Regions from separate parts of the Mycobacterium virginiense genome, predicted to be linked through region 1. Evidence: riboswitches for the same ligand, from Rfam matches in the RefSeq annotation. Region 1 holds a riboswitch; the other holds the start of a gene.
The links. Region 1 has a riboswitch for cobalamin ahead of MJO54_RS18105 (PPE family protein). Riboswitches for the same ligand answer to the same signal wherever they lie in the genome.
Positions count from the first base shown of each region.

Region 2: another riboswitch for cobalamin. It lies ahead of metE (5-methyltetrahydropteroyltriglutamate--homocysteine S-methyltransferase); the one in region 1 lies ahead of MJO54_RS18105 (PPE family protein).

Region 1 is NZ_CP092430.2:3,713,392-3,718,638, reverse strand. Features, by position in the region: gene MJO54_RS18120 (PPE family protein) at 1-559, shown strand, start outside; gene MJO54_RS18115 (pyridoxamine 5'-phosphate oxidase family protein) at 541-1,197, opposite strand; gene MJO54_RS18110 (aminotransferase class I/II-fold pyridoxal phosphate-dependent enzyme) at 1,238-2,554, shown strand; cobalamin riboswitch at 2,576-2,758, shown strand; gene MJO54_RS18105 (PPE family protein) at 2,834-4,570, shown strand; gene MJO54_RS18100 (DUF7676 family protein) at 4,778-5,247, opposite strand, start outside.
Region 2 is NZ_CP092430.2:1,281,229-1,286,475, forward strand. Features, by position in the region: gene MJO54_RS06380 (cation-translocating P-type ATPase) at 1-55, opposite strand, end outside; gene MJO54_RS06385 (mycobacterial-type methylenetetrahydrofolate reductase) at 367-1,257, opposite strand; gene metE (5-methyltetrahydropteroyltriglutamate--homocysteine S-methyltransferase) at 1,331-3,625, opposite strand; cobalamin riboswitch at 3,747-3,960, opposite strand; gene MJO54_RS06395 (SDR family oxidoreductase) at 4,005-4,664, opposite strand; gene MJO54_RS06400 (thiolase family protein) at 4,772-5,247, shown strand, end outside.

The DNA of each region.
Region 1 (5,247 bases):
GGCCGGATTGGCGGGGTTGTCCGGCCTGGCTGCGCTGCATGCGGTTCCGGTTCCGGTGGTTCCGGTCATGCCCCCGCCGTTCGCCGGCCTGACGGTCGCTCCGACGCCGCCGGTTCCCGCTCCGGCCCCGGCCCTCGCTCCGGCGCCCGCTCTTGCACCGCCGCCGCCCGCAGCGCCGCCGGCGCCCCCTCCGCCGCCCGCACCACCGCTGTCCCCGGGGGACAGTCTGGCCGCGATGTATCTGGTCGCCGGCGCGAGCCAGCAGGCCCGTCGGGCCGCGGGCACCAGTGCTCGCCGACGCAAGGCCGCGGAGCCCGAGGCCGCCGCGGCGCCGGTGGACGCCGTGGTCGCCGAGGAGAAGGTCAAGTCCCGCCGGCGGCGGCGCGCAAAGGCCGACATGCTCGGCCGCGGGTACGAATACATGGACTTAGACGACGCCTCGGATGCCGTGCTGCCGAGTGGACTCACCGCCCTGGCGGCCGACGCCTTCGGCGGCGGTGCCACCACTCCGATGACGCCGGGCACCTGGATGCCGGAGTATCAGCGCGGTCTGCGGTAAGACTCCAGGTAAGACGGCAGCGCGATGGCCGGGTCGAGGTCGGCGGCCGGTTCCGGGCGTCCGGCGACCATCCGCAGCGGGACCACTCCCGCCCAGTGCGGCAGAGTGACGTCCTCGGGTTCGTCGTTGGGGCCGCCGTCGCGCACCGAGGCGGACACCTTCACCAGGTCGAGCGCCAGCACCGCAGTGGCCGCCAGTTCCCGGCGGTTGGGCGGCCGGGCGTCGGCGGCCCGGCCGGGTGCGACGTGATCGAGCAGTGCGTCCAGCCCGAGCCGCTTCTCGGCCTCGTCGTCGACCAGGCGGGCGGCGCCGATGACGACCACCGAGCGGTAGGCCATCGAATGATGCAGCGCCGAGCGGGCCAGCACCAGCCCGTCGACCAGGGTGGCGGTGACGCAGACCGGCAGACCGCCCGGGCCGGCGGCCAGCACCGGGCCGCTGCCGGTGGAGCCGTGCAGATACAGCGTCTCGTCGACCCGGGCGTGCGTGGTCGGCAGCACCACCGGATGGCCGTCGCGGGTGTATCCCAGGTGGCAGATCAGCGCCTCGTCCAGGATGCGGTGCACGGTGTCGCGGTCGTAGCGAGCCCGTTCCCGATACCGGGTGGGGGTGGTCTGGGGTGTCGGTGCGTAGGACACGGGGTTGCCTCCATTAATGTACTAGTGCAATATTGGAGATGTGCCAGTACAATACAGCATTACCGGCGGGGGAGCCGAGGCCATCGCGGCGAGCGTCGAGGAAGGCATCGCGCGCGGCGCGTTGGCACCCGGGGCCGCGCTGCCGCCGATACGCGGGCTGGCCCAGCAACTCGGGGTGAACCCGAACACCGTCGCCGCCGCCTACCGGCTGCTGCGCGACCGCGGCGCGGTCGAAAGCTCCGGTCGCCGTGGCACCCGGGTGCGAGATCGGCCGGCGACCACACCGCGCTCGCTGCGCGGGCTGGCCGTGCCGCCGGACGTGCGGGATCTGTCCACCGGAAACCCCAACCCGGCGCTGCTGCCCGCTATCGCCGCTGTGCCGGCGCACCCCGGGCCGGTGGTGCTCTACGGGCATCCGCCGATCGCGTCGGCACTGGCCGAGCATGCCGCGGCCGAGCTGGCCGCCGACGGTGTACCGGCCGACCACCTCGCGGTCACCTCCGGGGCCCTGGACGGAATCGAGCGGGTGCTCAGCGCCCACCTGCGTCCCGGTGACCGGGTGGCCGTCGAAGATCCGGGGTGGCCCAACCTGCTCGATCTGCTCGGCGCGCTGGGGCTGACACCGGAGCCGGTCGGAGTCGATGACGACGGCCCGCTGCCTGCCGACCTGGACCGCGCGCTGCAACGGGGGGTGCGTGCTGTGGTGGTGACCAGTCGCGCCCAAAATCCCACCGGCGCCGCGGTTTCCGCCGAACGAGCCGATGCCCTGCGGGCTCTGCTGGACGCAGCCGATGTGCTGGTCGTCGAAGACGACCACGGTGCGGCGATCGCCGGGGTGCCGCTGCATCCGCTGGCGGGCGTGACCCGGCACTGGGCGTTCGTTCGGTCGGCGGCGAAGGCGTATGGCCCGGACCTGCGGCTGGCGGTGCTGGCCGGTGACCAGCGCACCGTCGAACGGGTGCAGGGTCGCCAGCGGCTCGGGCCGGGCTGGGTCAGCCACCTGCTGCAGAACCTGGCGGTAGACCTGTGGCGCGACGACGCGGCGACGCGGCGGGTGGCCGAGGCCGAAGCCGCCTACCGCGCGGCCCGCCTCGGGCTGTGCGCGGCGCTGGCCGACCGGGGCGTGATCGCGCACGGCCGGTCCGGGCTCAACGTATGGATCCCGGTGCCCGACGAGGCGGTGGCGATGACGGCGTTGTTCGCCGCAGGCTGGGCTGCGGCGCCGGGGGCGCGGTTCCGGATCCGGGGCACTGCGGGCCTGCGGATCACCATCGCCGAGTTGGCTCCCACCGACGTCGACGCGCTGGCCGATGCGGTCGCCGCTGCGGTGCGCGGCTCAGGCCGGGCCAGCGTGTAGTCGCGCTTTCCGGGCGTCGCGCGCCGCAGCGTGCGATAATGCCCGGGTACGGCAACGATGGTGCAGGAAGCCGGTGTGAATCCGGCACGGTCCCGCCACTGTGATCGGGGAGCGACCCTCAACTGCCACGGCTCTGATGGAGCTGGAAGGCGAGGCGAGCGTTGATCCGAGAGTCAGGACACTCACATCGTCGCATCCTGCGACCCGGGGCGGTGTACCCCGAGAGAGCTGAAAAACCCTTATGTTGCGCCCTTTTCGGGTGGCATCCGGCGGTGTGCGATGACCGCACCCATCTGGATGGCCTCACCGCCAGAAGTCCATTCAACGTCACTGTCGGCCGGCCCGGGGGCTGGTCCGCTATTGTCATCGGCCGCCGCGTGGAGCGCGCTGAGCACTGAATACCACGCGGTCGCCGACGAATTGACGGCGGTGCTGGGTGCAGTGCAAGCCGGGGCGTGGCAGGGCCCGTCCGCTGAGGAGTTCGTGGCCGCTAATGCCCCGTATCTGGCCTGGCTACTGCGCGCCGGTGGCGATGCGACGGTGACGGCCGCGCAGCAGCAGACCGCGGCGGCGGCCTACACCGCTGCGTTGGCGGCGATGCCGACCATGGCCGAGTTGGTCGCCAACCACGTCACCCACGCGGTGCTGGTGGGTACAAACTTCTTTGGTGTCAACACGATTCCGATCGCGTTGAACGAGGCCGACTATGCGCGGATGTGGGCGCAGGCGGCAGCCGTGATGACCACCTACCAGGCGGTGGCCGGCGCGGCGGTAGCGACCGCGGCGACAGCTCAGATCGAACCGGCGCCGGCCGTGCTCAAGACGCCCGGCAGCGCGGCCGACACCGCGCCGGAGCCACCGCAGTGGTTTCTGGACTTCGCCAAATGGCTCGAGAGCCTGGTCCCGCATCCGCCTTATCCCGACAGCGGTCAGTACCCGCTGTATGCCGAGCTGCAGGAGTTCTTCAACAAGATCGGCTTCACCGGTCTCGCGGACCCGCTCGCCGAATTCTTCGCCAGTCTGCAGAACGGTTCGTCGTTGCTGCCGCCGTGGGGCGTCCCCGGGTCGTGGCTGGGCTGGACGGGCAACCCGCTGAGCTTCTTCAACCCGGGAAACCTGGCCTACATCTTCTCGGTGCCGCTGGACCCGGGCTCCTACTTCGCGTTCACCAGCATCGTCATCATCGACGACCTGATCGCGATCATGTACACCGCGCTGTTCAATCCCCAGGGCCTTGGCCTGGTCGTGCCGTTGGCGATGGTCGAGATCGTCACCTCGACGATCGGCAACACCATCCAGGCGCTCAACTACCTGATCACCCAGACGGCGCTGCTGCCGGCGCTGTTGCCGGCGCTCGCCGCCACGACCGTGCTGGCGCCCGCCGGGGTGATCGGCGGTCTGGGCATCGGGGCTCTGGCGCATCATGCGGTGGCAGCAGCGGTGCCGCCGCCTGCCCCGCCGCCGCCCGGGCTGGCGATGGCTTCGCCGCCGGCACCGGCTCCCGCTCCGGCTCCTGCTCCGGCTCCCGCGCCCGCCCCTGCGAGCGCACCGGCCGCGGCTGCCCCGCCGCCGCCCGGCGCACCGCCGCCGACCCCGGCGGGGCCCCCGTCGGTCACGATGCCGGCCTACATGTACATGGTGGGGGGCCTCGACATGGGGGCTCGCCGGGGATCGGGCACCAGCACGCGGAAGAAGGCGGCGCCGAAACCGGACAGTGCAGATGTTCCCGAGGCCGCCGCGGCGGAAGAGGCTGCGCCGCAGCGACGTCGGCGCCGGGCCAAGGCTGGGATGCGCGGTCGCGGCTACGAGTACATGGACTTGGAGCCGGACCCGATGCCGGAATTTGCCGGGGCACTCGCCTCGAGTAGAGGTACCGGCTCGCAGGGCTTCACCGGTGGCACTCACCGGGTGGCCAGCGCACGGCCGAGCGGACTGACCGCCCTGGCCGACGACGGGTTCGGCGGTGGGGCGATCAGCCCGATGATGCCCAACACCTGGCCGGCCGAACCGGACTAGCCGGACCGGGCGCGTTGAAACTGCGTCCAGGGCTGTTCCCAGCCTCCGCGCACAGCCCTGGACGCAGAATCAACGTCTCCTGCCTAACCGCGGGGCTAACCGCCGGGTTTGTTGGGGCGGTCCAGCTTCGGCTCTCCTTCGTCGAGTCTCGCTAACCGCCGGGTTTGTTGCGGCGGTCCAGCTTCGGCTCTCCTTCGTCGAGTCTCGCTAACCGCCGCAGCGGATCCGGTTTCCGCCGCGGTCCAACGGGTCGGGCCCCAGACCCAGGTACTTGTCGCGCAGCTTGTCCCACAACTCCAGCTGGCCCCACTCGGGCTCGTCGCGCATCTGCTGGTCGTTGGTCAGGAATGGGTTCGGCAGCATCACGGTCATCATCTGCTCGTCGCGCCCGTTGAACAGGCGCACACCCCACGACTGCGGGTTGCCGTCCTTGCCGATTCGGCGGTACAGCTCGGCCCGGCTACAGCGCCGGATGCGGCCCAGCTCCGAGCCGCTGGCCCGATGCTTGCCGATGCAGAGGTGAAAGTGCCAGCGGCCGAAGTCGATGGTGGCGTAGCCGTCGAGCATGCCGATCTTGCGCGGCGCGTTGGGGGCGGCCACCTCCCAGGCCGCGCCTTCCATGATGATGCCGAACCAGATCTCGTTCCAGTACTCGTCGAAGCACAGGTGCAGCAGAT
Region 2 (5,247 bases), 2.4 Mb from region 1:
GCTCGTCGGTTGCCGGTTCGACATCGTCGATTAGGGCAGGTATCGAGGGGGGCATCGGTCTCCTTCGCTCGGCGACCGAATCTGCAAGGAAAGCCCGCGGAGCCTTCGGTCGACATGGTCAATCGTCCGAAGGTCTCGCTCGCGAAAGTCCTGGGTCCGCTGAATGACCGGGCGGGTGGAACCCGCCGTATTGACGACCATTCACATCCGCCACAGGTGTGGCGGGTAGGAACTACTCCCCTTCACGCTCGAAGGTAGGTCCGGTAGGCGGCGACCAGCTGAACGCCGACGAGACCCCACTTGAAATGCCGGTGAATTACTGCCATTTCCAACAGATCTGGCGGCGCCGGCACGGCTGTTGCCGGTTTACGCGTGCGGCGACCAGTAGGCGAGCATCTCGGCGAAGGTGTCGAATGCCGGTCTCGAAATGCCGTAGGGAGCCTCGAAGTGCAGGCTCAACGGGTAGCCCAACTCGGCCACGCCGTCGATGACCCGCTTGTACAGATCGAGCAGCTGCCGGCGTTTGGCGTCGGGTTCGCCTGCGGCCAGAGTCCGGACGAAGGCCTGTTCGGCGGCGACGGCCTCGTTGCCCGGATCCTGAATCAACCAATCGACCAGCCCGACCTTGCTCTCCATCTTTGGCACGAAGCCGAACGACAACAGGACCTCGGGCCGGTGATCACTGACGTTCTTGAAGTCGCGAAGGAATCCGACAATCGCGTCCGAGTAGAGCAGCTGCGTCATCCCGAAGGTGGCACCCCGGTCACATTTGAAGTCGAAGCGTTCGCGCTCGCCGTCCCGGGTCGGGATGAGGATGACGCCCCGGTTGTCGACGAGATCGTCGAACTTCGACAGCGCGTCGGTGGGTGCGACGCCGCCGCCCTCACCGTCGTTCAGCGTGCGGGGGACACCGACGAAGATGATTCCGTCGAACCCGGCCTGGCGCAGGCCTACCAGTCGCGTCCGCAGCGCCGCCTCGTCGAGGAATGCGGTCACCTGCGTGCACAGTCCACGTACGCCGGGCAGTTCGGGACGGATTGTCGACCAGAATTCCGGGACATCGAGTTTGGGTTTCATCTCGATCGGCCGATCGTCGTCCTCGGGGATCAGCCCGGGGATCATGACGTGACCGATCCGGCCCGCGATACCCGCTTGGTCCGAGAGCTGCAGGACCTTGTAGGCCTCTTCGCGGGCGTGCTCACACCCACGATCGGTGTTGGGCGGCACCAATTCCAGTGCGATGGTGTTCAACGGCACCAGGGGACTCCGTTCTCATGGAAAGGACATGTTGCGCCCCAGAAATGGCTCTGGGGCGCAACATGTCAGACGGTCACAGGCCGGTGCGGGCTTCCTTGGCCGCGGCAACCATATGGGCCAGCGATGCCGTCACCTCGTCGGGCTTGCGCGTCTTGAGACCGCAGTCGGGGTTCACCCAGAGGCGTTGCGCCGGAACAGCATCCAGCGCCTCGCGCAGCGAAGCAGCCATCTCGTCGGCGCTCGGCACGCGTGGCGAGTGGATGTCGTAGACACCCGGTCCCACCCCGTTGGAGAAGCCGATCGCGTTCAGGTCGTCGAGCACCTCCATGTGCGAGCGCGCCGCCTCGATCGAGGTGACGTCGGCATCCAGGTCGGCGATCGCACCGATCACCTCGCCGAACTCCGAGTAGCACAGGTGGGTGTGGATCTGCGTCGCGTCGGAGATGCCCGAGGTGGACATCCGGAACGAACCGACCGCCCAATCCAGGTAGGCCGCCTTGTCGGCGTCGCGCACCGGCAACAGCTCGCGCAGGGCGGGCTCGTCGACCTGGATCACCGCGATGCCGGCGGACTCCAGATCCACCGTCTCCTCACGGATCGCCAGCGCCACTTGGTAGGCGGTGTGGGCCAGCGGCTGGTCGTCACGGACGAACGACCAGGCCAGGATGGTCACCGGACCGGTGAGCATGCCCTTGACCGGCTTGTCGGTCAGCGACTGGGCGTAGGTGGCCCAATCAACTGTCATCGGCTTGGGCCGCGTCACGTCGCCGAACAGCACCGGCGGGCGCACGCAGCGACTGCCGTAGGACTGCACCCAGCCGTTGCTGGTGGCGAAGAAGCCCTCGAGCTGCTCGGCGAAGTACTGCACCATGTCGTTGCGTTCCGGTTCGCCGTGCACCAGCACGTCGAGCCCGAGGTCCTCCTGCAACTTGATGACGGCGGCGACCTCCGCCTTCATCCGGTCGGTGTACTCCGCTTCGTTGATCTCCCCGGCCACCAGGGCCGCGCGGGCCTTGCGGATCTCCACGGTCTGCGGGAACGAACCGATGGTGGTGGTCGGCAGCGGCGGCAGGTGCAGCCGCTCGTCCTGGGCGGCGCGGCGTGCCTCGGCCGAACCGCGCTGGATACCGGCCGCCCGGATCTCGGCGATCTGGGCGCGCAGCGCCGCGTTGTTCAGTCGCGGGTCGGACTTGCGGGAGGCGACCGCGGCGTTGGACGCGGCGATCTCCGCGGCGACCGCGTCCCGGCCCTCACGCAGGGCGCGGGCCAGGGTGGCCACCTCGGTCACCTTCTCGGCGCCGAACGCCAGCCAGCTGCGCAGTGCGTCGTCCAGGCCGGTCTCGGGCTCCAGCGAGTAGGGCACGTGCAGCGTCGAGCACGACGTAGAGACAGCCACCGCCCCGGCGGGGCCCAGCAGTGACGCCAACTTGGCCAGCGCGGCCTGCAGGTCGGTGCGCCAGATGTTGCGGCCGTCGACGATCCCGGCGACCAGAATCTTGGAGGCCAGTTGGGGGACCGATGCGATAGCGGTGTTGGGCCCGTAGACCAGGTCCACACCGATCGCCTCGACCGGGGTGTTGGCCAGCGCGGGCAGCCCGGCGCCGGGGTCACCGAAGTAGGTGGCCACGAAGATCGCCGGCCGGTTGCTCAGCCCGCCGAGGCGGCTGTACACCTGCTCGGCCAGGGCCGGGGCGTCCGCGGAGATATCGGTCACCAGCACCGGCTCGTCGATCTGCACCCATTCCGCGCCGGCGTCGGCCAGTTTGGCCAGCAGCTCGGCGTACACGTCGGTCAGCTCTTCGAGACGCGAGATCGGCGCCGGCGCACCGCCGACGGCCTTACTGAGCAACAGGAACGTGACCGGGCCGATGATCACCGGTCGGGCCACGTTTCCGCCGAAGCCCTGCTCCTTGGCCTCGGCGAGCTCGGAGAGCACCTTGGCGGGGTTGAGGGAGAACGTCGTGTCCGGGCCGATCTCCGGAACGATGTAGTGGTAGTTGGTGTCGAACCACTTCGTCATCTCCAGCGGAGCGATCTCGGCGTTGCCGCGGGCGGCGGCGAAGTAGCGGTCGAGCTCGTCGGCGACGCCGGCCACCCGGGCCGGGAGTGCCCCCAGCAGTACCGCGGTGTCGAGCATCTGGTCGTAGTAGGAGAACGTGTTCACCGGTACCGAGTCGAGCCCCGCGGCGGCCAGTTGAGCCCAGGTGTCCCGGCGCAGGCCAGCGGCCACCTTCTTCAGCTCGTCCTGGCCGATCCTTCCGGCCCAGTAGCTTTCGGTGGCGCGCTTGAGTTCGCGGCGCGGTCCGATTCGCGGTGAGCCGAGAACGGTGGCGGTAAAAGGTTGAACGGTCACGATTTGATCCTTCAATCGACGAGGGTGGGTCAACGCCAGCAGCCGCCCAGCTGATCCGGTCCCGTGCCTATATATAAAGCACTATAACCCTCAAAACCAGACGCCTATTCCGCGAGGCGTTGATCCGCCGGGCGCGGCGCGCCCAGCACAACGGGCAGGTATTCGGACTCGCAGGCGCGCACCGAGGTGCACCTAATGGCCGTCGCTTCCCAGTCGGTGGGCTAACCCGTGACCAGTGCTTATGACGGCGGTCGTTCCTGCATACCGCTGCGGGACAGTCCCGGATTCTCACCGGGTTCCCTCTTGCGCTCCACGGAAAACTGCGTAAACTGCGGTGCGCTCGATGCCGAGGCCGCCTGGCGGCGACAACGGCAAACCAGTTGCGTGATCGAGATTACTCGGCTCGACCGGCCGCGAGTGCCTCCGGGATCGGGGTCTGGCCGTCGTTGAACTCGACGGTGCGGCCGATAGTCGACTTGTCGGCCAGGCAGGCCGCGATCGTCAACGCGACGTTGCCGCGAGAGACCTGGCCTTTAGCCGTGTCGGGACCGACGGCGATTTTGCCGGTAGCCGGGTCGAGAGACAGCCGGCTGGGGCCCAGCACCGTCCAGTCCAGGTCGCTGGCGCGTAGGTGGGCGTCGGCGGCGGCCTTGGCCTGCGCGTACGGATAAAACGGATCGGCTTCGGGAACGCCGTGATCGGGGCCCGCGCCGAAGTAGGACACCATCACGAAGCGCCGCACACCGGCTTTCGCGGCGGCGTCGATGCTGCGAATGGCGGCGTCACGGTCGACGGCGTAGGTGCGTGCCGGGTTTCCGCCGCCGGCGCCGGCGGAGAACACCACCGCGTCGTGGTCTGCCATGAGTCGGGCGAGACCGTCGGTGTCGAGCTGCTCGATGTCGGCCACCACCGGGACCGCACCGGTGACCGCGACCTCTTCGGCGTGGTCGGGGTTGCGGAACACCGAACTGACTTGATCGCCGCGGGCGGCGAGGATGGGGGCCAGCAGCAGGGCAATCTTGCCGTGGCCGCCGATGATCACGATGCGTGCCATGGATCCGACGGTACGCGGGAGCCCCCGGAGTGACCCCCGCTGACGCCGGCCGAGCGCGCCCGTCGACAATCGAGGCAACAAGACCCCGAATTGATAAAGGAGCACCCATGGCTGAAGCCGTCATCGTCGAAGCGGTGCGCGCGCCGATCGGCAAGCGCAACGGCGGACTGTCCGGGGTACACCCGGCCGAGCTGTCCGCCCAGGTGCTCAACGGGCTGGTCAACCGGGCAGGCGTGGACCCGGCGCTGGTCGACGACGTGATCTGGGGCTGTGTCATGCAGGCCGGTGAGCAGGCCCTGGACATCGGCCGCACGGCGGTGCTGAGCGCGGGCTGGCCGGAGACGGTGCCGGCGGTGACCGTGGACCGCCAGTGTGGCTCCAGCCAGCAGTCGGTGCACTTTGCCGCCGCCGGTGTGGTCGCCGGACACTACGACGTCGTGGTCGCCGGCGGCGTCGAGTCGATGTCGCGTACCCCGATGGGCTCCTCGCTGGCCAACGGTGGCCGTCCGTACGGGGACTCCTTCAAGGCGCGCTACAGCCAGACCCCCAACCAGGGCATCGGTGCGGAGATGATGGCCACCAA